One region of the Blautia stercoris genome, then DNA from elsewhere that is predicted to be linked to it. Evidence: a T-box and tRNA genes for the amino acid it is inferred to sense, from the RefSeq annotation. Region 1 holds a T-box; the other holds one or more tRNA genes.

Region 1 (16,352 bases):
TTCTTTTTCATCTCTCTATCAATTAACATTTTCCAAAGTTTTTTATAAGTTATTCTCATGGCGTACCTTTCTGCTATATTTTATATATTACAGTATTAATATGTTTTATTGGTTTATTGTAGCATTAAAATTTAGCGTTTGCAATATATATTATGCGAACGCTAATTTATCTGTATTTATACTGTTCGCAAAATAAATTTTCATTTACATTACTTATTCACCATTCATACGTTATTAATTATTTGTTTATCATTTCTTCTTGACCTCCCCACATTTTCATAGTACTATTTAAAGGTAGTACTATACTTATAAGGAGGTTCTTATGCCAAATCGATACGGTTTATCTGACACAGAATTGGAAATCATGGAAATGATATGGTCCTCTAAATGCCCCATTTATTTCAATCAAATTTTGGATTTCTTTAATAACAATGGAAAAGACTGGAAAAAGCAAACATTACACACTCATCTTTCACATCTAATTGAAAAGGGTGCATTAGACTGTAAAAATGAAGGACGCAAAAAAGCTTATTTTCCAAAATTGACACGTGAACAGCTCACTCAAAGATATGCAAAATCTTTTTTAAACAATGCATTTAATGGTTCTTTGAACTTGTTTCTTTCCTCCCTTACAGGCAACAAAAAAGATTGTACACAAGAAGAGCTGGATGAACTAAGAGATTTTCTTAATAAAGATTAGGATGTGATTTTTTTATGATAAATTTAATAATTGCTTCTTCCATTCGCTTACTTTTTTATATGAATCTTGTTGGAAGTATCTTTTTATTTTTATCTATTGGCGCAACGCATTTATTTAGTAAACAGCTTGCGCCCAAGCATAAACTTTTATTTTGTAAAGTAAATATCTTCTTATTTTTACTTCCTGTTCCTTTACTTACAAATTATTACAAACGATTATTTTCCCCATTTATGATGCATCCAAAACCAACGGATAAAATACCTGTTGATGATTCAATCAGAATTGTTCAAAATCATCTGGTTCTTCGGCCACCGAATATCAGTATTGGAATTTTAATCGGACTGTTTTTATGCATTAGCATTATGCTGTTTAGAGCTATTTACATACACCGATTATATCTTCAGACTAAAAATTTCTGCTCAACTATTGATTCCGATTTTCATTTTAAAGAATTCATTCAGCCAAACCAAGCTATCATTACAAACCTATCGAGGGATTTAAGATTATCTAAATCTCCAATTCTCTCATTATCCGACCACATTTCAATTCCTTTTGTGACAGGACTTTGGAACACGAAACTATTTTTACCTTTATCTTTTAATTTGTCTGATGATACAAACTATTTGATTATTAAACATGAACTTGCACATCTAAAACACCATGATAATTTATTTAAGCTAACTCTTATGCTTTTATCTGTTTTGTTTTGGTATAACCCATGTATTTATCTTTTAATTCAATTTTATCAAAATACTTCAGAATTAGCCGCTGATGATTTAGCATTAATGAATTGTACACTCGAACAAAAAAGAAACTATGGCCATGCCCTTTTAAAATATTCATCTACACCACCGCATCTTTCACTTGTTTCTTCAAGTGGATTTATGTTCCATCAAAAAAATATACTGAAAGAGAGGATTACTCATTTGAAAAAACATACTGCGCATAAACACCCTATTTTTACTTCTATTGTAACTGGATTTGGAATTATATTTTTAAGTTTTTCTTCTTCCCTTACCATTCTTGCTTATAATACACCCGCTTTAGAAATAGATAATATTCACTCCTTAGAAGAAGTTCTTAATGAAGATAAAAATATATCTGAAACGGAAGGTTTCTTCTCGGTTATTGATGAAGAGGAGGATACTTTTCTTTTTTCTGATTCTTATTTTACAGATGAAAACGGAACTTCTTATGATGTAGACATAACAGAAAAAAAATCATGTAATCATATCTATGTAAGTGGAACTTATACCAGACATGATAAAAAGGTCAATGGCAGTTGCAAGGTTCTAAAATATCAAGCGCAAAGATGTTCTTCCTGCCAAAATCTGGTATTAGGAAATTTAATTTCTAGCCTTTATTCTGCCAAATGCCCTCATTAAAATAAGGTTATTGGAGATTTATGTAATGAATAAAATAAAACAATGGTTTTATATGATTCGCTTGGTATTTGTGGAACATTTAGCATATATAGAGGCGCAATGGTTCGATATTGTTGGTACAATAGTTTCTGTTTTTCTATACTATGCAATATGGCAAATTATATTTAAAAAATATGATAGTATATCCGGATATACGTTGAATCAAATGACAAGTTATATTATCTTATCAAGAGTTCTTAGTTCTCAGTTTTCAGATGGTATAAATGAAACTCTTGCACAATGGATATATTCAGGACAAATAGGTACCGAACTTACTAGACCGGTTTCTATATTTACAATTCTTTGGACAAGAAGAATTGGAGAATTTATCTTTTTTGCTGTTTTTAAAGCGATGCCAACACTATTTATTGCATTTTTTGTTTTAGGAGGCACACTTCCATTTAATATAACATATACTTTCCTTTTTGTAATAAGTATATTAATTTCAATCGGAATTATGTTTATGATTGAATTATTATTTGGTATGTTATGTTGTTATACTTTGACACACTATGCGTTAAGTTTTACGAAGACATCAATTATGGAATTTTTAAGCGGTGGTATTATTCCACTTTTTCTTCTCCCTGGATTTTTAGAAAAAATATTGAACATGCTGCCTTTTGCAGGTATGGTTTATATTCCAATAAATCTTTATTTGGGAAAAATATCTTGTTTTGAAGGAATGAAATTTATTTTTATAGAAATAATATGGATTATTATTTTCGCTCTAATAAATAGTATGTTGTTTCGTCATGTTATAAAAAAAGTAGTAGTTCAGGGAGGGTAAGATGAAAAAGCTATATTATTACTTGGTTATGATGAAAGCATATATGCGAATTGGAATTATTACTTTTACAGAGTATCCGTTGGATTCTATTATATGGTGTGTTGCTATGTTCGCAAGAGAAGCTGCAAGTTTTTTTGGTATTTTCTTTATTTGTAAAATGCTTGGAGGATTAGGTGCTTGGACTCTTTATGAAATATGCATATTGTTTGGAATGGCTATGATTCCTGAAGCCATCGGGCAGTGTTTTTTTGATTCTGTATGGAATATTGGAACATTTATTAGAGATGGAACATTAGACAAATTTATTGTACGACCTTTACCGATTATCATGCAGTTGTTAGGTAATCGATATACTTTTCAGGCTGTTATAACAATAATCAGTGGAGGGGTTATTATATATTACGGGATTTATCATGCTATGGTCTCTTTCACGATTGGAAAATTTTTGCTGTTAATTTTATTTATTATTTGTGGAACTAGTATTAATACTTCCATTTATTTGATATTTAATAGTCTCAATTTTTGGATAATACAAGGAAATGATATTGCATATTTGGTTTTAACAATTAGGCAATTTGCTAAATACCCAATTACTATTTTCCCCAAGGTCGTAGAGATAACAATATCATATGTTATTCCGTTTGCGTTTGTTTCATATTATCCAACACTTTATTTGATTGGAAAAGGAACTGTATTTATTCCGATCTGTACAGTATTTATTGCTATATTATTACCGCTCATAGCCATAGGGATTTGGAATTGTGGAATGAAAAAGTATGATAGTACAGGAACGTAAATTTCTTTTTATAGAACAGAAAAAAGAAATCAAGAAAATTTTTAAGATTCCTTGTAATTCGTTTTTTAATGAATATATCAACAAGGTTAATTTTTTTAAAGATACTATTTAATTATATTATGATTGTGAGAACAGTATGACGTTAATTAAGGTAGAAAATGTAACCAAAGAGTATAAAAGAAAAAAAAGTAGTCAAAATTTAAAAGAAGAACTTCTGCATATATTTCATCCTAAATATGAAAATGTAAGAGCTGTTGATAATATCGATTTTTCAATAGAAGAAGGAGAAGCAGTTGGGTATATTGGTCCAAACGGTAGTGGAAAATCAACTACCATTAAAATGCTTACAGGTATATTAACTCCAACAAAAGGAAACATTTATGTAAACAATAGAATTCCAACAAAAGAACGAAGAAAAAATAATCGTGAAATTGGTGTAGTCACAGGAAATCGTTCCTTACTTTTTTGGGATGTTCCAGTAATAGAATCTTTTAACTTATTGCAAAAAATGTATGAAATTCCTTCGCATATATATGAGAAAAATCTTCGGGAATTTACTGAATTATTAGATCTGCATTCACTTTTAACAGTCCCTGAAAGACAATTATCTTTGGGACAAAGAATGCGTTGCAATATTACGGCGGCTTTTTTACATGATCCTAAAATTGTATATCTAGATGAACCTACAATAGGACTTGATACAAAATCGAAAAATAGCATTAGAAATTTTATAAAGAAAATCAATGAAGAGAAAAAAACAACCTTTTTAATTACTTCACATGATTTTCAAGATATCGAAGCACTGTGCAAAAGGATTATAGTAATTGATCATGGTAAGATCATTCTAGATAATCATATTGAAAATGTAAGAAAGGAATTTGAAAAATATAAGCATATTGTTTTTGAAGTTGACAATAATATGCCAATGAAATTTGCTGCCCCTATTATGAATGGAGTAAAATTTATATATAACGATTGTTACTATGTAGAGGTTGAATATGAAATTGAAAGTGTAGAGGCAAAAACAATTATTGATCTTGTTTCAAACTATTGTCAAATCAAAGATATTTCTATTAGTGGGCGGGATATCGAACATATTATAAATGATATATTATATAAGTAAAGTCGGGTATGCTCCCGGAGCACGGTCTCATCTTCCGACAGGGAAGGAGCCTGTTCCTGAAGTTTTTTTCGTGGTTGGTTTTTTCGTCAACAACCGAGAATTCCCGCCCTAATTCTTAAACCTTCTTCATGCAAAAAAACTCCCCGCCATCTGGCGAGGAGTTTTCCACATCTTATTTTACATTCTATTCAATTACAATTACAGTTTCAGATTAACTCCGATTTCATTCATATTTTTCAGAATTGCATCTACCGCAGCCTGCACTTCTTCGCTTGTCAGTGTTCTTGTATCAAGCCCAAAGGACAGACGAATCGTAACACTCTTCACTCCTGCTGCATCATAGATATCAATAACCGAAACTTCTCTTAAAATTTCAAGTTCTAATTTCTTCCAGCACTCAGAAATTGTATCAAAGCGTACCCCTTCTGGAATGAGTAAGGATAAATCATATTCAATCGTCGGGTATTTGGATGGTTCATTGAACTCTAAGTCCATAGCCGGAATTGCAAGTAATGCATCCATATCAATTTCAATGCATACCACTGCTGCATTTTTCGCAATGTGAGCCAAAGTCTTTGGATGCAGTGTATTCAAAATACCGATTTCTTTTCCGTCTACCAAAATCTTTGTTGTATTCTTCGGATGCTGCCACTCATGTCTTACTTCTGTTTTTTCATAAGCCACTTTTTTATGTTTCAGCTGACTTACAATGGTATTTAAAAGCTGTACTGCTTTAATATATAATTTCTTTTCGCTTTCTTCTTTGCTGTACATTGCGATTCCGAGCATGCGATGTTCATCGGCAGTCTCATCTTCTCTTACACCAAGTACAGTACGCGCAATTTCAAACATTCCAAAACTTGGTTTGTAATTACGGTTATTGTACACCAATGGCAGGAAGCTCTGCATCATGCTGGTTCTTAAGATTCCATTGTCGTCTGCATGACCTAAAAGACGTACATTTTCTTCCGGAGCAAGTCCAAGATTTCTAAGAGCATCCGGATCACACCATAATCTGGTATTGACTTCATTCATTGCGTAAGCTTTTACCAGTAAGTCTTTAATCAGATTTTCTTCTTTTCTGCGTTCTGTTGTCTTTGCAGGAAGCAGTGGAGATAAGGTTGTCTTGATTTCAAAGTTATCATATCCATAGATACGTGTAATTTCTTCAATAATGTCGGCTCTCATGCTGACATCTTTTGTTCCTCTCCAGCTTGGCACTTCTGATACGAAGTTTTCGCCGTCCTGTGTGGTCTTAAATCCAAGCTGTTCCAGTGTTAATTTAATTCTTTCACATGGAATATCAATTCCGGTATAACGGTCTACGAATTTTTTGTCAAACTCTACTTTTAATTCCGGATATTTTTTCACATACACATCTGTAATCTTACTTGCACATTCACATTCCGGATCTACGTCTTTTAAAAGCTTGATGAAACGTTTTACGGCAAGCATTGTCATTTCCGGGTCAAGTGTCTTTTCATAACGTGCAGATGCATCGGTACGAAGTGCTAATCTGGAAGCCGATTTACGAACACTTACCCCGTCAAAGTTTGCGGATTCCAATACAACAGATGTTGTTCCGTCTACGATTTCACTGTCTAAACCACCCATGATTCCGGCAACTGCAACCGGTGTTTCATTATCATAGATCATCAGAGTATCCGGTGTAATTTCACGTTCTACATCATCCAATGTTTTGAACTGGAAGGATTCTTTTGGCGTGTCAACTACAATCTTTTCGATTTTATTTCCGTCAAATGCATGCATTGGCTGACCAAGTTCTAACATAATGTAGTTAGTTAAGTCTGCAAGCAGATTGATTGCTCTTGTACCACAGTAGAACAGACGAATCTGCATTTCCATTGAACTGACTTTTTTGGTTACATTTTCAATGCGCATGCTTGTGTAACGGAATACCAAGTCTTTGTTTGCTACTTCTACTGCAACAGTTGCATCACCTGTGTATGGATTTTCCATTACATCAAGTGGTTTTACATGCTGGTTGGTCAGTGCTGCAAACTCACGAGCCATTCCATAATGTCCCCATAAGTCCGGTCTGTTTGTTAAAGATTTATTATCGACTTCAAATACCACGTCGTCGATTGGGAAAATTTCTTTTAAATCTGTACCGTTCTTTAAGTCTGCATCTAATTCCATGATTCCGTCATGTGTCTCAGAAATTCCCAGTTCTTTTGCAGAACAACACATACCGAAAGATTTATATCCACGAATTTTGGAAGCTTTGATTTTGATTCCGCAAACTTCTCCGCCTACTTTACAAAATGCAGTTTTTAAACCTGCTCTTGCATTTGGCGCACCACAAACAACATCATATATTTCATCTCCGGCATCCACTTTTAATAAATGCAGATGATCGGAATCCGGATGGTCTTCGCAGGAAAGAATTTCACCTACAACAACATCTTTTACATCTTTTCCTTTATATTCAATTCCTTCTACTTCTGCTGTAGAAAGTGTAAATCTGTGAATCAGCTGGTCTAAATCCCATCCGTCCAAATTTACAAAGTCTTTAATCCAATTCATTGATACGAACATGTTTCTTCACCTCCTATTTACTTACGAACTGTGACAATGCATTTAAGTCACCTTCGTTAAATACACGAATATCTTTTACGCCATATTTCATCATTGCCAGACGGGTCAGACCCAGACCAAACGCAAATCCGGTATATTTATCTGGTTCTTCTTCGGTGTTAATTCCTGCGTATTTTAATACGTTTGGATGAATCATACCACATGGACACAGTTCCAGCCATCCGGAGTTTTTACAGGATGGGCATCCGTCACCTCCACAGATTAAGCACTGGATATCTAATTCAAATCCAGGTTCCACAAATGGGAAAAATCCAGGACGCAGACGTACTTTTACATCTCTTTCAAAGATTTCAGAAAGCATGGTTTTCATAAAATAAATCAGGTTTGAAATAGAGATGTCTTTATCAATCATAATTCCTTCCATCTGGAAGAAAGTGTTTTCATGGCAGGCATCGATTGCTTCATTTCTGAAACATCTTCCCGGGAATACGGCACGAATCGGACGTCCTTCTTCTTTTAACGCTTTTGCATACTTCTTCATAATTGCATTCTGTGCAGCGGAAGTATGGCTCTTTAATAACTGGTTTGGTGTAGACAGATAATAGGTATCCTGCATATCACGCGCCGGATGATATTTCGGAATATTCAGTGCTTCAAAGCAATGATAATCATCTACGATTTCGCTATAATCTTCTACATTAAATCCCATAGATTCAAAGATATCCTCTAATTCTCTCTGAATCAGAGTAATTGGATGATAAGAACCACACGGATTTTCTGTCGGAAGAGATTCATCGTAGGACTCTGCCTGATTGATGGCTCTTTCTTCTTCCAGATGAATCAGTTCTTTTTCTTTTTCTTCAAATTTTGCAATTACTTCCTGTTTAAATGTATTGATTAACTGTCCTGTTGTCTTTTTCTGTTCCGGCGGAACTTTTCCAAGCTCTTTCATTAAGCCTGAAACATACCCTTTTTTACTTAAAAAATTTCGGCGAAGTTCTTCTAAAGAAGAAGATGCATTTACGGTTCCAAGTTCATCTTGAAACTGTTCTCTCAGTTTTTGAATCTTGTCTTTCATAATTTCCTCCATAAATTAAAAATTCAAGCACGCTTCTCATTTATTGAAATAAAAAAACCTCGCCCCACAAAAAGGGACGAGGTATCTCGCGTTACCACCCTAATTCAAAACCGCTGTTTTTTTATTATTTCTATTCTTTCTCTTATACGGTTTTGCTCTCATCTGGCTTTAATGCAGCCTTACATCTGACTTAACGCTGAACTTTACAGCTTTTCGCCAGAAGCTCCCGTGCTGAAATTCGATTTCTGATGTTTTTGCTTCTGCTTACAGCCGGTGACAAAAGCTCTCTGGAAAAACAAGTTCAAAAATCTACTTACACACATTCTTCGCTTTAAAAATTCTAACATACTTTTTTTTAAAAATCAATAAGAAACAGCCGAATTATTTTTTAATAAGCCAGCTGTTTCTCTTATCTTTTTATTCTTTTACTCCACCTAATGTTAATCCGGTTACAAAATATTTCTGTAAGAATGGATAAATACAAATAATTGGAAGCATTGTGATAATCGTAGCCGCTGCACGAACCGAAGTAGGTGTAACCGCTCCAATTGCATTTTTCATCGCTTCTGCCGAAGCACCCTGATTTGTTACAGACGACAACAGTTTCATCAATTCGTATTGAAGTGTTGTCAGACTACCATTCATACGGTTATACAGCATTGCATCAAACCAGGAATTCCACTGTCCAACTGCTACAAACAGTGCAACGGTTGCATACACTGGTTTGCATAACGGAGAATAGATTTTTAAGAAAATCGTGGTATATCCTGCACCGTCTAACTGCGCAGATTCTTCCAGACTATTCGGGATTCCGTTCATATATGTACGAATTACCAACATATTAAATGCACTTACCATTCCAGGAATTACATATACCGCAAAACTATTGGTAAGTCCAAGTCCTTTATATAACAGGAAAGTCGGAATCATTCCACCATTTACATACATTGTAATGACCCAGAATAAAGAAAGTCCTCTTTTAAACAAAAAACGTTTTCTACTAATAATAAATGCAAGAATTGCATTCGATACCAAAGCCAGTACTGTTCCAATAATCGTTCTTGATACGGTAATATAAGCACCTGTAAGCAGATTATCTTTTTGTAATACGGTAATATAGTTTTTCCATGTAAATTTTCTTGGCCAAAGGTAAATTCCTCCACGAAGTGCATCTGTACCATCATTTAATGAAATTGCCAATGTATTTAATACCGGATATAATGTAATAATTACAAGCAAAATCATAATGATTGCATTTACAATTGGAAACACTTGTATTTTCTTTTTTGCTTTTTTTGTCTCTTCCATTGTCAAATTCCTCCTGATTAGAATAACTGTTCCTCACCATTATGTTTTGCAATCTGGTTTGCAATTACAATCAAAATGATACTAACAGCACTTTTAAAGATACCTGCCGCTGTACCAATTGCATAATCACCCTGACTGATACCCCATTTTAACACGTAAATATCGATTGTCTGAGATACACTCTGTACCAGGCCATTTCCTAAAAGATACTGAATTTCAAAACCTGCATTTAATACATTACCTACATTCATAAGAAGCAGAATAATAATTGTAGGTTTAATTCCCGGCAATGTGACGTATTTAATTTTTTCCCATCTTCCTGCACCATCAATGGAAGCGGCTTCATATAAAGACGGGTCAATAGATGTAATAGCCGCCAGATAAATAATTGCATTCCATCCGGTTTCTTTCCATACATTTGCAAACGCTACAATCGGCCAGAAATATTTTGTATGTGCGAAAAAGTTAATCGGCTTACTAATCAGATGAAGATTTACAAGTAACTCATTTATAATTCCGGTTCCCGAAAGCATATCATGTAAAATACCTGTTACAATAATCCAGGAAAGGAAATGTGGAAGGTAAGAAATTGTCTGTACGACTTTCTTTCCACCTTTTGATTTGATTTCGTTTAGTAAAACAGCAAATGCAATTGCTGTAAAAAATGTAACCACAAGATTAATTACACCCATGGCCAGCGTATTTCGAATTACGCGAATAAATGTCATATCTGAAAACAGCATCCGGAATTTTTCTAATCCTACAAATTCAGAATGAAGAATTCCTGTTCTTGGCTTATAATTCTGGAATGCCATTGCCCATCCTCCAAGTGGAAGATAGTAAAAGATAATTCCATAGATTACCATTACTGCTGCCCAAAACAATAGTACTTTCTGACGTTTTATTTCTTTCCATGTGATTTTATTTTTATTTTCTTTTCTCGATTTTGTTTTTACCATTGCCATAACATCACTCCTTAAAAAACAGGCAGATGAAATTTTATGCTACATCTGCCTGCCTTTAAATTTCATTATTTAAATTGTGCTGCCTGTTCCATTCTTCTGTCTAATTCTGTTTGTAATTCACTAATAAAATCTTCCGGTTTACAATCGCTATATGCTTTCATATATTCGCTCCATGCACCGTCAAAATCTTTTGCCATTACAACCTGTGGCAGTTTTTCATGTTTCAATTCTGCAATTTTTGTCCATGCTACACCACCGTCGGTATCTGTTGTAAAGTTATTGGAATAACTCCACATTGGATACCAGTCTCCAGGTGCATCATTTGTACCAAGCATCTCTACATAAGTTTCTGCTCCATACGCCTCAAATGCTTCTTTGATATCATCATTTAAGCCTGAGAAAAATTCACTTGCCTGTCCATCTGGTTTATTTGCATTTATTCCATCTTCACTTGTTCCTGTATACTGTGGGAAGTAAGAATAACTGCACATATGTGATGCTTTATACGCAGTATCGGATACCTGCATTCTTTCTTCCGGAGTTCTGTAAAATTCTCCGTTCTCATCTACTTCATAGTCTTTACCCTCTACGCCCCAGCAACGTAAGTTATGTACTTCTTGTGAAAGTAAATCATTCACAAACTGTAATGCACCTTCTACATCCTCACAGCTTGTTGTAATCGCAAGTCCACTTGATGCATTAAATGCTCCACCGGAATTATGCCACTGGTTATCACGCCCATCAATTGTAACAGGAACCGGAATATAATCACAGCCCTGCTTATCCAGTCCGGCTTGTTTAATTGCATCATTTGCATTTAAAAAATCCCACCACTGGTCAATCATTCCAAGTACACGTCCTGAAGAAAGTTTTGAGATATATTCGTCATAGCTCTGAGTAAATGATTCCGGGTCTACAATTCCTTTTTTATACTCCTCATTTAACTTTCCAAAATATGCTTTTGCAGTATCTGTTGTATTGTAATCCATAACTTTCTGAGTTTCAGGGTCTACCATACAAGAACCATCATTTGGATATCCATCCAAGAACATTGGAGCATTTTCCAGACAGAAATATCTCCAGTCATCGCATAAAATAGTATACGGAATATTTTCTGTTCCATCTTCCATTGTAGGATTTGCTTCATTATAAGACTCTATCAGATTAAAATAGTCATCCATTGTTTTAATTTCTGGATAGTTAGCCCATTTTAATACTCTTGCCTGAATCCAAAATGCTTCATCATTATGAGTACAGACTTTTTCTTCACCTTTGATGCAGCTAAACTGTGGTATCCAGTAAATATGACCATCTTCCTGTCTTAATTTTTCCCATTCAAGGTCTGTAAATAAATTTTTAATATTCGGATAGTCATCCAGATAATCATCTAATGGAACAAGCGCTTCTGCATCATATAACTGTGGTGTTCCATTTCCTCCCTCAATAAAATCCGGATACTCTCCTCCTGCAATCATTGTTCCAATTGCTTCTACATCCGTCTGTCCTGTCAGCCAAGTTTCTTTTACTTTTGCTCCAGTCTTTTCTGCAATCAGTTCCTGAATCTCATTATCATCATTAATTTCCGAACCCGGAACTGCAAAAAAGGCAGTAAACTCTTTTACTCCTCCTTCATCTGAACTTGATTTACTTTTTCCACTGCCGCCGCATCCAGTAAATAATGTGGCAGCCAATACCGTGCCTATCAGTACACTTGCAACTACTTTTCTTCTCATACTGTAAGTACCTCCTTTTTGATATATTTATTATACTTGTTTCACTTTTTACAAACCATCTGAGAAATTATAGTCAAACACAGGATAAATTATAGTTTTTCTTTATTTGTTCTATAATTTATCCTGCTTTTTATTATTCTTCAAACATTTGTTTTCTAAATCTTGCCGGAGTGCAGCCTTTCACCTGAATAAATCGATTCACAAAATAATCCAGGTCATGATATCCTACTTCCTCCGCAATTTGTATAATTTTTTTATCTGTATGGATGAGCTGATTCGATGCTTGCTCAATCCGATAATTATTTAAATAATCTTTAAAAGACTGTCCATATTTCTTTCTAAATAACTGCCCCAGATATGCACTATTTACATAATATTTTTCACTTAGCCCTTTTAAAGTAAGATTAGAAGCAAAACTCTCACGGATTTCTTTTTCTACCATACCAAGAACTCCTCTTGAAACATTCTTTCTAAGTTGAAAAAGGTACTCTGCATATTCACATGCAAAACTTGCAAGATGCGCTTTACTTCCTCGCATAATTCCACTTTCAAAACTGCTCTCACTGATTAATCTTAAAATTTCCTGTTGATTCACATCATCATCCTGCTCGCTTGCAAGATGAATCAAGCGAAATAAAAGATAATTGATGTTAAGCGTCATGGTCTCACTGTTCATTCCCATATTTCCCATTTCCTGGTAAAATAACTCAATTGCCTTTTTTATTTCTATATAATTATTTTGCTCGATTGTCCCAATCAACCGGTCCAGACTTTCTTTACACAATACAATCTTATTACAGGATACCTGCACTTCATCTTCGTAAAAGTAAATGGATTTTTGCGCCCGAAATCCCTGAAAGGACCGAAGCATACAGGTATTTCCATAAGACTTTGAAATACTGTTGATATCTGAAACCTTCTTTCCAACCAACATTATCAGTGGCTGTTTCATATTATTTACCAGATATTGATAAAACTTTTCCAGATAAGCTCTTTCATCTAATCCTAATTTTTGCGCCATCCCATCTGCAAAAATCAGACCAATATCATATATTTTTTCATTCGCAGATACATCAAACACACAATGGTTTGCATCTTCTTTTAAAAATTCAATGCAGCACTGATATAATTCTCTTTGAAAATTTCTCATATCTTTTTCTATACTTTCATCCATTTCCTCGGATTGTGCTTTTTGAATTTCAACATAACGAACTCCCTCTATATTCTTCATATGTTGTTTTACATATTCCAAATTGAAATCATCATATTTTCCATGAATCAGTGCAATTACATTTCTGGAAAAGTAAGCTTTTTCCTGCTCTTTTCGCTTTTTATCCAATTCTCTATCCTGACTTCGCATTGTATAAACTTTTTCCAGTAACTTAAGTAACATTTCACGGTCGATAGGCTTTAAAAGATATTCCGTACACTCATTTTGCATTGCCCTCCTCGCATACTCAAAATCGGCATAGCCGCTTAAAATCACAAAATAAGCATTGGATAATTTTTCTCTTTTTATGGTTTCTAAAAGTTCAAGTCCTGTCATCTCTGGCATTCGAATATCTGCAATAATTAAATCTACTTCTTCTTGTTCTAAAAATGCAATTGCCTCTTTCCCATTTGCAGCCATCCCTGCAATTTCAAATCCCTCCTGTTCCCAGTCAATGAGCATTTTTATTCCTTGCAGAATAAATGGTTCATCATCCACTAATAGTACTCTTAACACTTAATTTTCCTCCTCATACATATTCAGCAGGTATCTGAATCATAACCATGGTTCCTACCCCTTCTTCTCCTTCAATCGTAAATTTCACTTTATCATCTGAAACTATTTTCAGTCTTAAACAAGCATTAATCACCCCTACTCTTCCTTTTACTTTCAGCATTTCAATACTTGCATTTTGCATTTTATTTTGTAAATCCTGATACTCATTTTCGCTCATTCCATTCCCTGTATCTTCTATTTCAATATATAAATTTTCGTTTTTTTCATAGATTCTTACAAAAATCCATCCCGGAGAGGATTTACTTTCAATTCCATGTACACATGCATTTTCTACAAATGTGACCAGAGTAAGTTTTGGTATAATTTTCTTCTCACATTTTGGACTTATATTTATATCATAATTTAATCGCTCTCCAAATCTATATTTTTGAAGTGCCAAATATGCTTTTACAAATTCAATTTCCTGTTCTATTTCCACACAGTCTGCTCCCCACTCTACATACTGTCTTTGCATTAATGCAAGTTTTTCTACCATATCTGCCGTTTCATTTTCTTGTTTTAAAATACTATGCATCCGGATGCTTTCAAGCGCATTAAATAAAAAATGAGGATTTATCTGACTGTGCAATGCAAGTAACTCTGCATTTTTTCTTCCTACTATAATCTCTTGTTCTCTGATTTTACTTTTATACACCGTTTCAATTAAATGATTCGTTCTCTCTACCATACGATTATAGTTGCGAATCATACTTCCAATTTCATCTTTTCCCCGTTCATCTGACATATAAATCAGTTGTTCATTATTTACGGACTGAAATACTTTACTTAATTTTGTAATCCTTTTGGTAAAAGAACGATTGATTAAATAAACAAATAAAACCGGAAGTATTACATTTACAAAAATAAGTAATAATATAATCGGGAATTTATTCATAAGACTATCCCACCCGGTTTTCTCACTTTCATCTATACGGATTTCAAGTTCTGTCCCGTAAAGATTTACCTCCTGACAATAAGTGTATTTACTCCTTTTCTTTACTTTTTCATAATTTTCACTTTCCGTTCCATGCTTTTTATTGGAAAGCACAATTCTTCCCTCATTTAAAATTTCAACTTCATTATCATAATTCATTTTCTTTAGTTCGTCGCTTACTTTTCCATAATCCAACTCTACTTTTAATATTTTTTCTTTATTCGATGAATAGAAATCTAATTTCTGCAAGAAAACAATCTGCCTTTTTTTTGATATTTTGTTTCTGCTCTCATCATATACGAAAAAAATCCCTTTGCTTTTTTTCTGTTCGACTAAGCTTTGATACGCTTTTGTTTCTCTGATATTTTCAATCTTATTTACCTTTCCTCCATTTACTATCGTTTCATTATCTATGTAAAAAGTAAATACTAAATTATTCATTCCTAATATATTTTCAAGTAAATGGTCCTTGAAAAACTCCTGATAAGTCAACACATATTCCGGAGCACTTTCATATTCTTGCATCAAAAACGAATTGATATATTTACTGGTATAAATACTTTTTGCTGTTTCCCCTATGCTGCTTATCGTATTACTGATATTATAGCTTACTGCATTTGCAATATTTGCCATCTCATGTTGTTGTTTTTCCTGTTCTGAACTTCTAACAATGAAAAAGATAACACTATCCGTGATAATAATGGGGATTAAAACGCATATGAGATAAAGCATGTATAATTTTTTTTTAATTTTTAAGTTATCCATCCCTTCTTCTATCCGATGCAATAATTTTCTCATTTTCTTCTTTCTCCTGCTTTTTTCTAAAACCACTTCAGGGAGCAGAAAAATTCTGCTCCCTAGTCAAAAATCCTATATCTAATCAATCCATATTTTTCAAATAAAACCAACCAAAATCCGCATAATTCTCACTTTGTTTTCCATTTGAAGACGCATACATTCCTACCGTACACCCTACAAATCCTCCTGCCTCTTCTGTTGTATACGCAGTAAGAGGAATCTTTTCTGCAACCGGTTTAAGGTTTTTCTCTTTTCCAATCCATACTCTGGCTTCCTGGTCATGACATTGAATCATAATTTTTAAAATCCCCTGCCACTTACTAATATCAACTATTGAAAGTTTTGTCTCTTCCCCATGAATATAAGAGTTTACTTCAAATAC
Region 2 (16,352 bases), 640 kb from region 1:
GCCGATAAGACTCCGAGAGTACATAAATCGAATAGAGGTGTATCTCTCATGATTAATTACAAAGAATTAGAAGATATCGGTCACAAAACGGGATTTACCCACATTGTACCCCTTGACTGTAAGACCATTGAACTTTTACCTGAAGTCCGCCAGATGTGTCAGGCTGATACCTGTCACATGTATGAGAAAAACTGGAGCTGTCCGCCCGGATGCGGAAGTTTAGAGGAATGTCGTCAAATTATCGGGCGCTACACCCACGGAATTATTGTTCAGACAGTCGGGGACTTAGAAGACGAGCTTGATGGTGAAGGCATGATGGAAACTGAACATCAGCATAAATCTCATTTTTATGAAATGGAAAAAATATTAAGGCAGGTCTGGCCGGATATGCTCGCTGTCGGAGCCGGATGCTGTACGAAATGCAAGACCTGCACCTATCCGGATGCTCCCTGCCGTTTTCCGGGAAAATCATTTTCTTCCATGGAAGCCTACGGCATGCTTGTCACTCAGATTTGCGAGAGAAATCACTTAAAATATTATTATGGACCCTGCACCATCGCTTACACCAGCTGTTATCTGCTAGAGTGAACTTAATACACAAACACAGGAGGAATTTTTATGACTACACTTGAACTGCTAAAAGAGGCCATCGAAGTCGGACATCCCCGTGATGCACAGGCTCTTGTCTACCAATGTCTCGAAGAGGGCCTCTCCTCCTCGGAAATCATTGACCAGGCAATGATTCCGGCAATGAAATCAGCCGGAGAATACTACAAAAATAATGATGCTGATATCCCGCGGATTTTATCTGCTGCCAGAAGTGTGAGAAAAGCCTATGATATTTTGCAGGAAAAATTCGGTTCTCTGGAGGATGAATCGCTTGGAACCATTATTCTTGGAACTGTAGAAGGAGATTTACACGATGTTGGCAAAAATCTGGTTGCTTTGATGTTTCGAAGTGCCGGATTCAAAGTAATAGACCTTGGCGTCGATATTTCCGAAAAACAATTTTTAAAAGCCGTAAAAGAAAATCCGGATGCCTCTATCGTCTGCATTTCTTCTCTGCTTACCACTGCACTGCCTGAAATGCAACAGGTCGTAAAATCATTAAGAAAACATGACCCAAAACATAAACTAAAAATTATGGTTGGCGGCGGCGCTGTAACCGAAGAACTTGCAAAACAATTTGGAGCTGACGCATATAGCGACAGTGCCATAGAAGCTGCCGAAAAAGCAAAAACTTTTATTATTTAACAAGCAACGGAGCTTAAATTTTATGAAATTATCTACTGAACTTCTTTTTGAAAAATTACAGACCGAATTTACAATAACCGCTTACGGAAATTTATCAAGTGCGGATGGATTTTTGCGCCCTTTTTTATATGATTCCAAACCGCTTATCGATTCCCGACCGATTTATGAACCCCTCGATAAATCCAAGGGAATCACCCCGGGTCATGTCTGCCTTGCCCACGGAAAACGCTTAGAAGAATTTATTCCTCATATTTTTGAAGAACATTTTTTAGTTTTAACCGGTACCAGGGGCGACGTTCAAAAACTTTCCTCTGCTGTCTTTCCTTATGTCGTTCTTTCTGAAAATACATCTTTAAGCAGTGTTTTAAATTTTCTGCAGGACATCTTTGATTTTTATGATGACTGGAGTAACGAATTAAATACTTTTTTATTAAAAAATGATGATATTACTCTGCTTCTTCACAATGCTCTCAAAATTTTTCAAAATCCACTTTCTGTAATCAGCGTGGATTTTTCCCTGATTGCCGAGACCGGAGAAGAAAAAATCCCGGAAAAATCCAGAATTTTTTCAGATAAAGAACCAAATATTGATTACATCAATGCGCTTACACAGGACGAGACCTATCAGTCTTTCTGTAACAGTCCGACTCCGTTTTTCTTTCCAGGATATATCACAGGAATTTCTACTCTCACCATGAACATTTTTCAAAATGGAGTTCCTACCCACCGGCTTATCCTCTATGAAGCACAAAAACCCATTACCAGGGGCGAATATTGTCTGCTCTCCCATCTTGCCGGTTATGTTGAATATCTGCTCTATCATCAACATATTCCGATTTCCGGACAAGCAAATGATTTGCATCGTATTCTTCAGACAACACTTTCTGATAGAAGTGCAGACTATCTCGATATCAGTCATCAGCTTTCTTCTCTTGGCTGGAACACCCGGCATGAATATCTCTGCCTTGTCTATCAGACCACCTATCTGGATCAGAAAAATATGACTACACGCGCCATTTGTAACTACATGGAAAATCATTTTCCGGACTGCTCTTCTTTTTTATTCAAAGATGAAATCGTCACATTTTTTAATCTTTCACTTTTACATGCAGGCAGTGATGAAATTGCTTCAAAACTGACTTATTTTATCCGAGACAGTTTCTTAAAAGCCGGATACAGCCGTGCCATGACCGGACACATGAATCTAAGACGTCAGTATGTACAGGCGAAAACAGCACTTGATGTCGGCAGTCGAAAAAAACCTTATGTATGGATTCATCATTTTAACAATATCGCTCTCCCTTATATTTTAGAGCAATGTACCCGCCGACTTCCCGCTTCTATGATTTGCTATGAAAATCTGTTAAAACTCCAGGCACTTGACCAGAAACAAAACTCGGAATATGTGCTGACTTTAAAAATCTATCTCGAACAAAATTTAAATGCCACGCAGACTGCAAATGAACTTTTTATCCACAGAAGTACGTTTCTCTACCGGCTTGAGAAAATAAAATCTATTTTAGATTCTAATTTAGACGACCCCGACGAGATTTTTTACCTGAATCTCTCTCTTCGTCTGCTCGAACAGGAAGCAGAAAAAAATTAATGATCCAGATACTTTTTTTCTTCTCTTCGATAAACCGAGAGTTCCACATACAGCCTGGATGCAAAATCATCCAGGTCTAATTTTGTCAGCTCCTTGATTCGTTCTAACCGATTCAAAAATGTGCTCCTGTGAATAAACAGTTCTTTTGCCGTATGAGCCGCATTATAACGACATTTCACATAACATTCCAATGTCTTATAATACTGTGTCCCCATCTGTCTGTCATGCTCCATCAGCTTTTGCAGTGCCAGGGAATCTACTTCTTCCGAAAGAAATTCCTCCGCTCCATGCATCATCAGATACATCAATGCATACTCATCAAACCGATAATTCCACTGTTCCGGATTTCTCTTCATCCCCAGTTCAAATCCTATCTCCGTCTGTCTGACCGCAGACATAAAGCGTTCTGTCTTGGTAAATTCACGGCTCGATGCGGCAGTCAGCAGATTCTCTCTCAAAAAATAAGCAAGGTCTGACTGAAAATCCACCATTGGACTTCTTGAAGTATTTAACAAAACATACAGACCTCTATCTGCAATCACACAGCATGTATCTTTCCATCTGCGTTCCATTTCCGGACAAAGATAACGTTCAAATAATTCCCTGTCTCGTCTGCATTTAGAACGAAGCTCAATCAAACAGAAATGTTCCCCTTTTTTCCATCCAACATTTTCAAATGCAACGTCCCACTTCTTCTCCGGACAGCTTTTTCCATCCAGACATTGTTTCATCACCCGATGTAATTCATCCATTGACACATCCGATTGATTAAAAGAACCATAACGTGCATACATTTTTTCTACATAATCTGCAAGCAGTTCCAATAAATCCTTATGATAATCGTTTTTCAGTGGAAAACTCGAGGAAAGTGCCGTAAGTTTTCCTACATAAGTCCCTTCAAAAAAAATATTTTTACATAAATAAGTTCCCTGTTCTAAACTATAACTATATACACCTTTTAATTTAATGGTGTTTTCGTAAGAAAAATCGCAGATAAATTCACTGACAAATTTTAAATCCAACGCATTTTGAGAATTTTTGAATGGTACAAAATATCCATCTCTATCCACGGCTGCAACATAAGCAAACTTCTCATCTGTCAGTGCCACCGGTGTTTCAAAAATCTTTTCGCAGCAACTCATCAAGTGTGTAAAATCAAGATTTTCCATAAACACATCTATAACCGATTTTTCAAACTTTTCAAAATAAAAAAAGATTTCCTGAAGCCGGTTGAAAACTTCCTCTCTTTCCACTTCTTTATCCAGTATGATTAAATCTCTATCTGTCCTGCAAAATATAGTGTCTACCTCTCCAAAACAGATAAAAACACAATCTTTTAAAGCGGGAGAGTCCAACGTGATTTTCTCAAGTTTTTCATTTTCCACTAACACGATATGCCCTGAAAGATTCTCCCCTTTCCTGTAATAAAGTGGCTTTTCTACAAGAATTTTCTTTGGATTACAGGAAATTCTGCGAATCAAAAATAACTTTTTCAGATGATAATAAATTTCGTTAAATGTAAGCTTCATAGTACATTTCCTCCATACTACAAAGTGTAGTGTCACACCCTCTAAAAGTCAATTATTTCATCGGATTTACGATTTCATAAATTCCTGCTATGATAAAACTATCTTAAGAGAACGAAGTCAAGCGGATATTCGCAATCCGCTTTCGCTACTTGCTCATAACCAAATAGCTGCTACGCAGCTTATCAGAAGGGGCTTGCCCCCTCCTGATACAAGCAAGTCCCCACCCCTGCTTATTGCTTTTTGCAATTGAAGCAGAGGACTTCCTTGATTTGGTTAAAAAAAGTAAAAAAAGAATAACGAACGTAACAAATAAAGGAGGTTTTTTTATGTTAACTAAACGTCAGAACTTATTAGAAACCATCCATGGCGGAAAACCAGACCGCTATGTGAATCAGTATGAAGCATTTGCTATGTTATTCAACAACCCACACAGCATGCATGACCCTGCTCCGGAATATGGAAAACCACCGGTTAAAAATGCATGGGGTATCACAAAAGTATGGCCGGAAGGCACACCTGGCGCATTCCCGATTCATGATGAAGAACACATTGTATGTAAAGATATTACAAAATGGCGTGAAACTGTTCATGCACCACGTCTGGATTATTCCGATGCCGAGTGGGAACCTTTTATCAAAGAAGCAGAAAAAATCGACCGAAATGAATATTTTGTGACACAGTTTATTGCTCCCGGAATTTTTGAACAATGTCATTATCTTCAGGAAATCCAGAATGCATTAATTAATTTTTATGAAGAACCGGAATATACTCAGGAATTAATTGATTACTTAACAGAATGGGAACTCGAATATGCAGAAAAAATCTGTAAATATATTAAACCGGATGCACTCTTCCATCACGATGACTGGGGAAGCCAGAATTCTACTTTTATTTCTCCTGATATGTTTGAAGAATTTATTCTGCCATCCTACAAAAAAATTTACGGCTATTATAAATCTCATGGTGTTGAGCTAATCGTACACCACTCCGATTCTTATGCGGCAACTTTAGTTCCTTACATGATTGATATGGGAATCGATATCTGGCAGGGAACCATGAGCTCCAACAATATTCCAGAATTAATCCAAAAATACGGAGACAAAATTACCATCATGGGTGGAATTGACAGTGCCTCTGTTGACCGTCCGGATTGGACACCGGAACTGGTTGAAAAAGAAGTACGCCGTGTCTGCGAAGAAAACGGTACAAAATTCTTTATTCCTTGTATCACACAGGGTCTTGGAATCAGTACCTTCCCTGGTGTATACGAGACAGCAAGCGAAGTAATTGATAAAATCAGTAAAGAAAAATTCTAATCTCTTCTCTATACCAAAAGGACGAAGCTTCAAAAGCTCCGTCCTTTTTTCGATACAGATCATCAAACGATATCAACTTAAATCGGCATATTTGCAATAAATAAATACATCACAATAAAATGGCAGATACTTCCCCCCATCACAAACAGATGGAAAATTTCATGAGAGCCGAAATTTTTATGCTTTGCATTAAATAACGGTACTTTGAGTGCATAAATCACTCCACCAACAGTATAAATGATTCCACCTGCCAACAGCCAGCCAAATCCTGCCGGATTGAGTGCTTTTACAATCGGAATAAAAGCAAATACACACAACCAGCCCATTGCGATATAAATCACAGAAGAAAACCATTTTGGACAGGTAATCCAGCATGCCTTCACAATCGTTCCAACTATTGCTACTGACCATACCGCAATACAAAGAATCGTTCCTGTTTTTCCATGAAGTGCAATCAGGCAGACAGGAGTATAGCTCCCGGCAATTAAAAAGAAAATCATAATGTGATCCATTTTTCTAAGTCTGCGGTTTACTTTCTCAGTTGAATCCACTGTGTGATAAATTGTACTCGCTGCATACAACAGAATCATACTCAGAATAAAAATGCTCATCGCAATCAGGTGAATCTTATCCGGTTCTCTTGCTGCCTTTAAAAGCAGCGGGGCAGCCGCAAGTACTGCCATCACACATGCAATAAAATGAGTAATTGCACTTCCAGGATCTTTTATTTTAAATTTCATACAAAACACTCCTCTCTGTTCTGCAAAATTATATGATTAGTATTGTTTATTATTTTATGTAGTTTTAATTACTACTTGTTACGAAATATAATACTACTTATTTCTTCTTTTTGCAAGTAATTTTTGAGAGAAGTAATCGACTTATTTTGACAAAACAGAAGTAATAAAAAAAGAAGTACGAATTGAAGAATTTCTTCATTCCGTACTTCTTTTTTTATTACTTCTTATTTCAGGCTTATAAATTATCCAAAGTATCTCTTTAACAGTCCAGCAAATGCTTTTCCGTGTCTAGCTTCGTCTCTTGCCATTTCATGAACAGTATCATGGATTGCATCTAAGTTTGCTGCTTTTGCACGTTTTGCCAGGTCAAATTTACCGGCTGTAGCACCATTTTCTGCTGCAACACGCATTTCCAGGTTTTTCTTTGTGCTGTCTGTTACAACTTCACCTAATAATTCAGCGAATTTTGCTGCATGTTCTGCTTCTTCGTAAGCTGCTTTTTCCCAGTATAAACCGATTTCCGGATATCCTTCTCTATGAGCAACTCTTGCCATAGCCAGGTACATACCAACTTCAGAACATTCACCTTCAAAGTTTGCTCTTAAGTCTGCTAAGATATCTTCGCTTACGCCTTTTGCAACACCAACTACGTGTTCTGCTGCCCAGCTCATTTCGTCTTCTTTCTGTTCTACAAATTTGTCAGCGCCAACGCCACATACTGGACATTTTTCCGGTGCTGCTTCGCCTTCATAAACATATCCACACACACTACATACAAATTTTTTCATAATCGTTTTCTCCTTTTCTAATTGATAATTTATTTTTTAGATTTTTAATAACAATAATTATTACTGTTTTAATATAACATACTTGACTTTTTTTGTCAACTAGTTTTTTTCTTTTTTAATTCCTGACTTTTGTTTTCCAGACACTCCTTACAGATTCCATAAAATGTAGTTCTATGTCCGTGGATTTCACCATCAAAGTTTTTGGCAATCCGTTCTGTAAGACCTGTCAGATGCTCATCTTCAATATCAAAAATATTATGGCATCTGGTACAGATGAAATGACTATGCGGTTTTGCATTTCCATCAAAGCGATCCGGTCCGTCTCCTGTCGGAACTTTTACAATTTCATCTAATTCCACTAAGAGCGAAAGATTTCTATATACCGTGCCAAGACTGATATTGGGATACTCTTTACGAATTGACGCATATACATCATCAGCAGTCGGATGCTCTTTTGAGGCTTTTACAAACTCTCGAATGGATTCCCTCTGACGGCTGTATTTCAATGTAGCCATCGCATTTCATACCCCCTTTAATTCTTACTTTGATAACAGTAATTGTTACTGTGATTAAAATATATCATACTTAACAATTTTAGTCAAGTATATTTTTAAAATTTTTTTCAATTAATTTAAGCTTGTCCTTTCTTGCAAGCTGTTTGATTTCCCACTCTCTTCTCATTGCTTCCTGCCTGGTCAAAAATCTTTCATAATAGACCAGCTCCACCGGGCGTCTTGCCCTTGTATACTTTGCGCCTTTTCCGGCATTATGATTCTGAATCCGCTTCTCCAGATTGTTTGTCCACCCTGTATAAAGACTGTCATCCTTACACCTTAAAATATACGTATAGTTGGCACTCTCCTGATTTTCCATTTCACAAATTCCTTTTATGTAATGGGCACTGACAAAACAGCACCCTTCTATTTTTAAGCCGCCGATTTTAAGAAGTATTTCACTCAAAAAATTTTCACTTTTTTATAGTCTAAATTGAATCGGCTGCGGATTTTCTTTTCCGCATACTTTATTATACTCCTCTGTGCTTCAAATGTGAATCTTTACGCGGTATTTCCTGTTCTGTTTTTATGGCAGATATTCCAGCGGGTCAACCGCTACTCCATCCTTTGTCATTGCAAAATATAAATTAGAACCTTCTTTGCTGTAGTACTTCGTCGGTTCACTCACATAACCCAATGTTGCTCCGGCTTCCATATAGCTTTCCGGCTCAAATGCTGTCTCTTTTAACTGTCCATAAACTGCCTGATAGCCATTCCCCAAATCAACGGTCATGGTAAGTCCGGTTTCTTCGTTATTTACAACAGAAACAACCTTTCCATTTGCAACTGCAAGCACCGGTGTTCCCACGCCTGCCCCAACTGCAATTGCCGGACTGTAGCGGTATTCATTTAACGTCGGAAAATAAATCGTATGATCCATGTTATAATCCAAAAGCACCTGTCCTTCTACCGGCCACTGCATCAGCGAACTTTCCGTAAAATTCACTTCCGGTATTGATTGCACAGCTTCTGTCTGAGTTTCAACAGACTCTTCTTCCTTTATTTGTGTTTCTATATTTTGCTCTGCCTCGTCTGTATTTTCCGCTTCTTCCGGTTCTTCTGTTTCTTCTTCCATTACTCTTTCTCCCTCTACCTGTGAAGTATTTACATCCTGTGTTTCTGGATCCTTCGATTCTGGATTCTGTGTTTCTGAATTCCGGTTTTCTTCCGTAGTTTCTTTTTCCTCTGTTTTCATTGCCTCATCAATGGAATCGCCCTCATTTAAGACAAATTCTTTTTCATTTGGTACATTTTTACTTCCGGACTGATAAACCACCGTACAAGTACCTGCAATTACTGCCATCAGCATCAGTCCTAAAGCAAGATGGGTTCTGTTTTTTCTTCTCATATTTTCACCTCAACCTATATGGAGCATCCGCCCCTTCTTGTTTTCATCTATAGGATTGCCAAAATATGAGAAGTTATTCATTTTTTTGCATCTCTACTTCTATTAATTCTAAACCCGGAAAAAAATAGTTTAAAATTTCCTGATACTGCTTGTTTTCCTCCGCCATTTTTCCAGCCGTCCACTGGCTGAGTCCCAGTCCATGTCCGACTCCCCTGCATAAAAAACGAATCATTTCCTTATCTGTCTGTACAATAAAACAGGAAGAAGGAAGCTTTAGAAGTTCACGCATTTCTTCCCCTTGAAAGTCCTGATTCCCTGCCTGAATCTCCAACACATACCCCAAACGATCTGTTTCTTTGATTTTAATCTCCCCGGCATCTTTAATTTCAAATCCTGCATATTCTTTTTTTATTAATCTGCGAAACTCTTTTAACTCAAAATAACATCCATTGACATAAAATGGACTCTTCTTATCCTGAATCGTGTCTACAGAAATCAAATAAGCAAAATTTTCACCCAGAAGTTCCTTTCCATCTCTGCTTCGTTCTGTTCCCACTGCATAAAATGGAATCTGTTTTACCTCATGATTCAAAGCCAGCACTTTTCCTCTCGTTTCCTCTGCTGATTCTAAAAATACATGAAATCGCTCTAAAAAAAATGGAATTCTTCTTTTCGCTTTTAAATATTTTGCTGCCTCTTCTGCTTTCTGCTTTTCTTCTCCTTTTTCCCACTGCAGATAAAAATTTCCACGTGCAATCACAGTCTGCGCCTTAATGCTCTCCTTCGGAGCTTCCCAGTCTATCTGCATTGCCGTTAAAACTGCTATGTAATCTTCAAAATCCGTTTCATTTCTGACCGGTGGACATTCTTTGATTCCCAATATCAAGACAACAATCAAACAAGGAAGCCCTGCCATAAAAAACAAAAGGCATACTCCGGATTTTATTTTCTTTTTCATAAATTTATAAAACCCAGACCTCTTTTGTTTATTCTTATGACAAAACTTCCCTGTCCTATTCATATTCTTATAATTTCAAAATTTAACTAAGCCTCATTATTTTTTTATAATCAGTACCGGAATCGGTGGATTATTTTTGCGGTTGTAATAAGCACTCACAATCACCAGATATTTTTTTTCATCAAGGCTCTTTAAATACGCTAAAAGTGTATCCCTTTCCTCAAATCCGGTCTCTCCTCCGCTGTAAATACAAAGACTCATCACTCCACCTTTTTTAAGCAGTCTCAGACCCTCTATAACGGCGTTTTTACTGCTTTCAGGCTTCGTAGCAAGAGAATGGTCACTTCCCGGCAAATATCCGAAATTAAAGCAAATACCGTCCACAGAAGCCTCATCTGCATACTTTGCCATATTTTCATGACTGTCCAGTATTAATCTTGCCTTCTGCTCCATCCCCTCTGATTTTAATAATGCTCTTGTTGATTCAAGTGCCTGCTTCTGAATATCAAATGCAAGCACCTGTCCCTCTTTCCCTGCAAGCTCACATAAAAACAGCGTATCGTGTCCATTTCCCATTGTTGCATCAATATACGTTCCGCCTGTCACTGCCTGCATTAAAAACAATTCATGACACCATTCGGTTATCTGAAATGATTTCATAATGTCTTACTTTCCTCCAATGCCTGTGCAAGGTCATCGATAATGTCTTCTACATTTTCAATTCCGACAGAAAGACGAATCAATCCCGGAGAAATTCCTGCTGCCTTGAGCTGTTCGTCATTTAACTGTCTGTGAGTATGACTTGCCGGGTGTAAAACACTTGTCTTTGCATCTGCAACGTGTGTCACAATAGATGCCAGTTTTAAGCTGTCCATAAATTTAACAGCCGCTTCTCTTCCTGCTTTTAATTCAAATGAAATGACTCCGCAGGTTCCGTTTGGCATGTACTTTTTCGCCAGTTCATGATATTTATCATTTGGAAGTCCCGCATAATTTACATGACCGACTAACTCATGCGCATCTAAAAATTCTGCAACTTTCTGCGCATTATAACAATGTCTCTCCACACGAAGCGGAAGTGATTCCAGACTTGCATTTAATAAAAAGCAGTTCATCGGAGACGGAATTGAACCTAAATCACGCATTAACTGTGCATTAATTTTTGCAATGTAAGCAGATTTTCCAAAATGCTCTGTATACACAATACCATGATAAGATTCATCCGGTCTTGTCAGCCCATGGAATTTTTCTCCATAAGCGTCCCAGTCAAACTTTCCACTGTCAATAATTGCACCACCAACCTGCATTGCATGTCCATCCATATATTTTGTCGTAGAATGAGTGACAATGTCTGCGCCCCATTCAAACGGTTTACAATTTACCGGAGTAGCAAATGTATTATCTACAATAAGCGGGACTCCATGTTCATGCGCAAGTTTTGCCATTTTTTCAATATCAAGCACAACCAATGCAGGATTGGAAATTGTCTCTGAAAAAACAGCTTTCGTATTTGGCTGAAATGCTTTTTCTAATTCTTCTGCCGGTGCATCCGCATCTATAAAAGTACATTCGATTCCCATTTTCTTTGCTGTTACGCCAAGCAGATTCAAGGTTCCGCCATAAATTGCAGAAGCACAAATCACATGGTCTCCGGCTTCGCAGATATTAAAGACCGCATAAAAGTTTGCCGCCTGTCCGGATGAAGTTAAAACTCCGGCCACTCCGCCTTCCAGATCTGTAATTTTCTCCGCTACCATATCATTTGTCGGATTCTGAAGTCTGGTATAAAAATATCCTTCATCCTTTAAATCAAATAAGCGTCCCATTTCTTCAGATGTATCATATTTAAATGTTGTGCTTTGATAAATCGGCATCATTCTCGGTTCGCCTTTCTTTGGTTTCCAACCGGAATGTAAGCATTTTGTTTCGATGTGTAGCTCTTTTCCCATTTCTCATATCGCCTTTCTTGGTATTATATTTCTTTTATTGTACCACTTTCAGACATATCCTGCCACTGACATCTTATTTTTCTCTTAATCTTACACAGTTATCGACAATTATCGACGAAACTTCTTCTGTCCATAGATAATCAGACCTACAAATACAACGATTCCAATTGCAAGAATTATCAGCTTATTTCCGCTGTCTAATTTATTCATGGAATCTAAAAATCCAAGCACCATCATATCAATGCCGATAACTGCAATTGCACCACCTGTTGCCATCATAAATTTTCTTTCGTTCTCCGGTGACACACCTTTTGAAAATCTCTCACGAATCATACTTGGCTTTCCCCAGATAACAAGATATAAACCAATCACTACAACTACTGCAGCTAAAATAATCATCATCAGACAATCTCCTCTCATTTTCGCTCACTCCTTCCCTTATAGTATATATAAGACTCAAAAAGTATTTTGACCCTAACATCATAATACTGTAAAATTAATATCAAGTAAAGAAAATATAAGACCAACGAAAGGATTGCCTGATTATGAAAGAACAAATTTATACCATTCCTTTAATGGATGCTTTTAATGCCGGTGATGAGTGCCCATTCTGCTTTATCGAAAGAAATCTGGAACAGCATGCCATGGATTTTGTACTTGGCGCCGGTGCTTCTTATATGGAAGATGATATCCGTGCCGAAACCGATAAAGCAGGATTTTGCCGTGAACATTATAAAAAGATGTTTGAATATGGAAACCGCTTAGGATGCGGTCTGATTTTAACCACTCATTTCAAAAAGAAAAACGAAGAATTAAAGCAACAGATAAAAATGTTTTCTCCTGCAAAAGCTTCTATGTTCAGCCATTTTAAAAAGGCTCAGTCTACCACGGATGCTCCAAAAACTTCTATCGGTGTCTGGGCAAAAGCACAGCAGGAAAGCTGCTATATCTGTGACTATTATAAAAATACTTATTTGCGCTACCTCGATACGTTCTTTGAACTCTATCGAAAAAATCCTGAATTTGTCGAGCTTTTCAAAAAAAGTAAAGGATTCTGTCTCCCGCATTTTGCTGATTTAGTCGAAAATGCAGAAACAATTTTATCAGACAAAGAAAAATCGGATTTTTATGAAACGTTATTCCCACTGATGACCGAAAACATGCAGCGTGTCACTGACGACCTTGAATGGTTCTGTGACAAATTCGATTATAAGAATAAAGATGCAGATTGGAAAACTTCAAAAGATGCAATTCCAAGAGGAATGCAAAAAGCTGCTGGCAGCTATCCAGCAGATCCGCCATACAAATCGGCTTTATAGAATTTTAGATGCTCTGGTAACGTAGTTGCCGAGCAGGTAAAGCGGACATTCGCAATCCGCTTCGCTACTTGCTCATGAACGCAGTCGCTTTGCGATCTGTCAGTGGGAGTTGAAAGCTCCCACTGACAGAAGCATCCCCCTCACCCGCCGCTTAGTGCTTTGCGCACTTGAAGTGGGGGAATGCTTATCTGCGTTCAAAAATGACACAAAAAAAACAAGAGCCTTGAATCTTGAGGGGGGATAGATTCAAGGCTCTTATTTTTCACGTCTACTTTATAAAAAAGAAGGAGAGCCGATATAAGGGAAATATCGGCATATGAAAAAGAAAAAGATTTTTGAAAAAAGTCTTATTGGCTTTGTTCAAGTAATAATATACACAGAAATTGTGATGATTTTGTGTTCAAATAATGAAAGAAATATGAAAAAGTATTTTATACTTTTTTTATGAATTGGTATTACCGGTTTGTTTTTTGCTTCTTTTAGTGCGTGAAACGCAATTTCCCCTGCAAAAACGCAACAAAAAAAGATTGAAATCTTGATAAGAGATTTCAATCTTTTAAGCAGTGAAGCATCGGGGATTCGAACCCCGGACAACTTGATTAAAAGTCAAGTGCTCTACCGACTGAGCTAATGCTCCATATTTCAATAATTTCATCCTGACTATTCGCAGGAAAAATGCCCAGAGCCGGAATCGAACCAGCGACACGAGGATTTTCAGTCCTCTGCTCTACCAACTGAGCTATCTGGGCCTAATAAAATTAAATTGAGTAGCGGGGACAGGATTTGAACCTGTGACCTTCGGGTTATGAGCCCGACGAGCTTCCAGACTGCTCCACCCCGCGTTATTAATTTAAAAGCCGATGATCGGACTCGAACCGATAACCTGCTGATTACAAATCAGCTGCTCTGCCAATTGAGCCACATCGGCATAAATCAATGAATAGAATCGCACCTCATCGGTACTTTCAATGGGCGATGGTGGATTCGAACCACCGAAGGCGTTGCCAGCAGATTTACAGTCTGTCCCCTTTGGCCACTCGGGAAATCGCCCATATTAATTTTTAAAATAAATGGGACCTACAGGGCTCGAACCTGTGACCCTCTGCTTGTAAGGCAGATGCTCTCCCAGCTGAGCTAAGATCCCATTATTCTTTTCGTTTCCTTTCGGAAACAACGACCCAGAAGAGACTCGAACTCTCGACCTCCGCCGTGACAGGGCGGCGCTCTAACCAACTGAGCCACTGGGCCTTATGAAGAATATATCTTCAAAACTACATATACAAAACCGAAACCATGCAGACACTTGCCGCTCCACTGATTTCTCAGCTTCTGGTCAAGCCCTCGACCGATTAGTAGCAGTCAGCTCCATACATTGCTGCACTTCCACCTCTGCCCTATCTACCTCGTCGTCTTCAAGGGGTCTTACTTCTTTCGAATGGGATATCTCATCTTGAGGGGGGCTTCACGCTTAGATGCCTTCAGCGTTTATCCCTTCCAGGCTTGGCTACTCTGCCATGCAGTTGGCACTACAACAGATACACCAGCGGCCTGTCCATCCCGGTCCTCTCGTACTAAGGACAGCTCCTCTCAAATATCCTACGCCCACGCCGGATAGGGACCGAACTGTCTCACGACGTTCTGAACCCAGCTCGCGTACCGCTTTAATGGGCGAACAGCCCAACCCTTGGGACCTACTACAGCCCCAGGATGCGATGAGCCGACATCGAGGTGCCAAACCACTCCGTCGATGTGAACTCTTGGGAGTGATAAGCCTGTTATCCCCAGGGTAGCTTTTATCCGTTGAGCGATGGCATTCCCACTTAATACCACCGGATCACTAAGCCCTACTTTCGTACCTGCTCCACCCGTCGGTGTCGCAGTCAAGCTCCCTTCTGCCTTTGCACTCTTCGAATGGTTTCCGTCCATTCTGAGGGAACCTTTGGGCGCCTCCGATACCCTTTCGGAGGCGACCGCCCCAGTCAAACTCCCCGCCTGGCATTGTCCCACCGCCGGGTCACGGCGGCTGGTTAGAAACCCAATACTGCAAGGGTGGTATCCCAACATCGACTCCGTAGCAACTGGCGTCACTACCTCTCAGTCTCCCACCTATCCTGTACATGCAATACCGAATCCCAGTACCAAACTGGAGTAAAGCTCCATGGGGTCTTTCCGTCCTGGCGCAGGTAACCAGCATCTTCACTGGTACTTCAATTTCACCGGATGCATTGCCGAGACAGCGCTCAAATCATTACGCCTTTCGTGCGGGTCGGAACTTACCCGACAAGGAATTTCGCTACCTTAGGACCGTTATAGTTACGGCCGCCGTTTACTGGGGCTTAAATTCAATGCTTCGTTTCCTGACATCTCCTCTTAACCTTCCAGCACCGGGCAGGCGTCAGCCCATATACCTCACCTTTCGGTTTCGCATAGACCTGTGTTTTTGCTAAACAGTTGCTTGAGCCTATTCTCTGCGGCCCGCTTTTACACGGGCACCCCTTCTCCCGAAGTTACGGGGTCATTTTGCCGAGTTCCTTGGCAATGCTTCTTCCGTCGGCCTTAGGATTCTCTCCTCATCCACCTGTGTCGGTTTACGGTACGGGTACGTTACAAACAATAGCGGCTTTTCTTGACGCATGGCTCACACACTTCCCTACTCTAGTTCGGTCCGCATCACGCCTTTGGATTGCCACACGGTTTTTCCTATGTGACTCCTCCTTCGCTTGCCCCGGGATTCCATTCCCGGGTTGTGCTCTCCACACGTGTCCCCACAGTTCTGTTCTAACGCAGTACAGGAATCTCAACCTGTTGTCCATCGGCTACGTCTTTCGACCTCGCCTTAGGTCCCGACTTACCCAGGGCAGATCAGCTTTACCCTGGAAACCTTAGATATTCGGCCATAAGGATTCTCACCTTATTCTCGCTACTCATTCCGGCATTCTCTCTTCAATACAGTCCACAGCTCCTTTCGGTACTGCTTCTTCCCGTATTCAA

The links. The T-box of region 1 lies ahead of pheS (phenylalanine--tRNA ligase subunit alpha). A T-box ahead of a tRNA ligase gene usually reads a tRNA of that ligase, here a tRNA-Phe.
Region 2: it has a tRNA-Phe gene. The T-box ahead of pheS (phenylalanine--tRNA ligase subunit alpha) is inferred to sense a tRNA for this amino acid. The anticodon was not compared.

What each region holds. Positions count from the first base shown of each region.
Region 1 covers NZ_BAAHYF010000002.1:699,668-716,019, reverse strand. Annotated here, with positions in the region: gene ACYQ2D_RS13095 (helix-turn-helix domain-containing protein) at 1-59, opposite strand, end outside; gene ACYQ2D_RS13090 (BlaI/MecI/CopY family transcriptional regulator) at 323-700, shown strand; gene ACYQ2D_RS13085 (M56 family metallopeptidase) at 715-2,085, shown strand; gene ACYQ2D_RS13080 (ABC transporter permease) at 2,111-2,911, shown strand; gene ACYQ2D_RS13075 (ABC transporter permease) at 2,913-3,707, shown strand; gene ACYQ2D_RS13070 (ABC transporter ATP-binding protein) at 3,844-4,830, shown strand; gene pheT (phenylalanine--tRNA ligase subunit beta) at 5,029-7,389, opposite strand; gene pheS (phenylalanine--tRNA ligase subunit alpha) at 7,403-8,467, opposite strand; T-box leader at 8,537-8,803, opposite strand; gene ACYQ2D_RS13055 (carbohydrate ABC transporter permease) at 8,885-9,775, opposite strand; gene ACYQ2D_RS13050 (ABC transporter permease) at 9,793-10,734, opposite strand; gene ACYQ2D_RS13045 (extracellular solute-binding protein) at 10,806-12,473, opposite strand; gene ACYQ2D_RS13040 (response regulator transcription factor) at 12,607-14,199, opposite strand; gene ACYQ2D_RS13035 (sensor histidine kinase) at 14,213-15,970, opposite strand; gene ACYQ2D_RS13030 (glycoside hydrolase family 43 protein) at 16,053-16,352, opposite strand, start outside.
Region 2 covers NZ_BAAHYF010000002.1:58,511-74,862, reverse strand. Annotated here, with positions in the region: gene ACYQ2D_RS10150 (DUF2284 domain-containing protein) at 49-588, shown strand; gene ACYQ2D_RS10145 (cobalamin B12-binding domain-containing protein) at 619-1,254, shown strand; gene ACYQ2D_RS10140 (PucR family transcriptional regulator) at 1,277-2,860, shown strand; gene ACYQ2D_RS10135 (PucR family transcriptional regulator) at 2,857-4,389, opposite strand; gene ACYQ2D_RS10130 (uroporphyrinogen decarboxylase family protein) at 4,716-5,705, shown strand; gene trhA (PAQR family membrane homeostasis protein TrhA) at 5,783-6,445, opposite strand; gene ACYQ2D_RS10120 (NADH peroxidase) at 6,688-7,233, opposite strand; gene ACYQ2D_RS10115 (Fur family transcriptional regulator) at 7,329-7,748, opposite strand; gene ACYQ2D_RS10110 (GIY-YIG nuclease family protein) at 7,828-8,106, opposite strand; gene ACYQ2D_RS10105 (M23 family metallopeptidase) at 8,314-9,135, opposite strand; gene ACYQ2D_RS10100 (SpoIID/LytB domain-containing protein) at 9,209-10,093, opposite strand; gene mnmM (tRNA 5-(aminomethyl)-2-thiouridylate-methyltransferase MnmM) at 10,190-10,753, opposite strand; gene ACYQ2D_RS10090 (O-acetylhomoserine aminocarboxypropyltransferase/cysteine synthase family protein) at 10,750-12,042, opposite strand; gene ACYQ2D_RS10085 (hypothetical protein) at 12,151-12,462, opposite strand; gene ACYQ2D_RS10080 (DUF6062 family protein) at 12,588-13,361, shown strand; tRNA gene ACYQ2D_RS10075 (tRNA-Lys) at 13,926-13,998, opposite strand; tRNA gene ACYQ2D_RS10070 (tRNA-Phe) at 14,038-14,110, opposite strand; tRNA gene ACYQ2D_RS10065 (tRNA-Met) at 14,130-14,203, opposite strand; tRNA gene ACYQ2D_RS10060 (tRNA-Thr) at 14,217-14,289, opposite strand; tRNA gene ACYQ2D_RS10055 (tRNA-Tyr) at 14,331-14,412, opposite strand; tRNA gene ACYQ2D_RS10050 (tRNA-Val) at 14,433-14,505, opposite strand; tRNA gene ACYQ2D_RS10045 (tRNA-Asp) at 14,536-14,609, opposite strand; rRNA gene ACYQ2D_RS10040 (23S ribosomal RNA) at 14,691-16,352, opposite strand, start outside.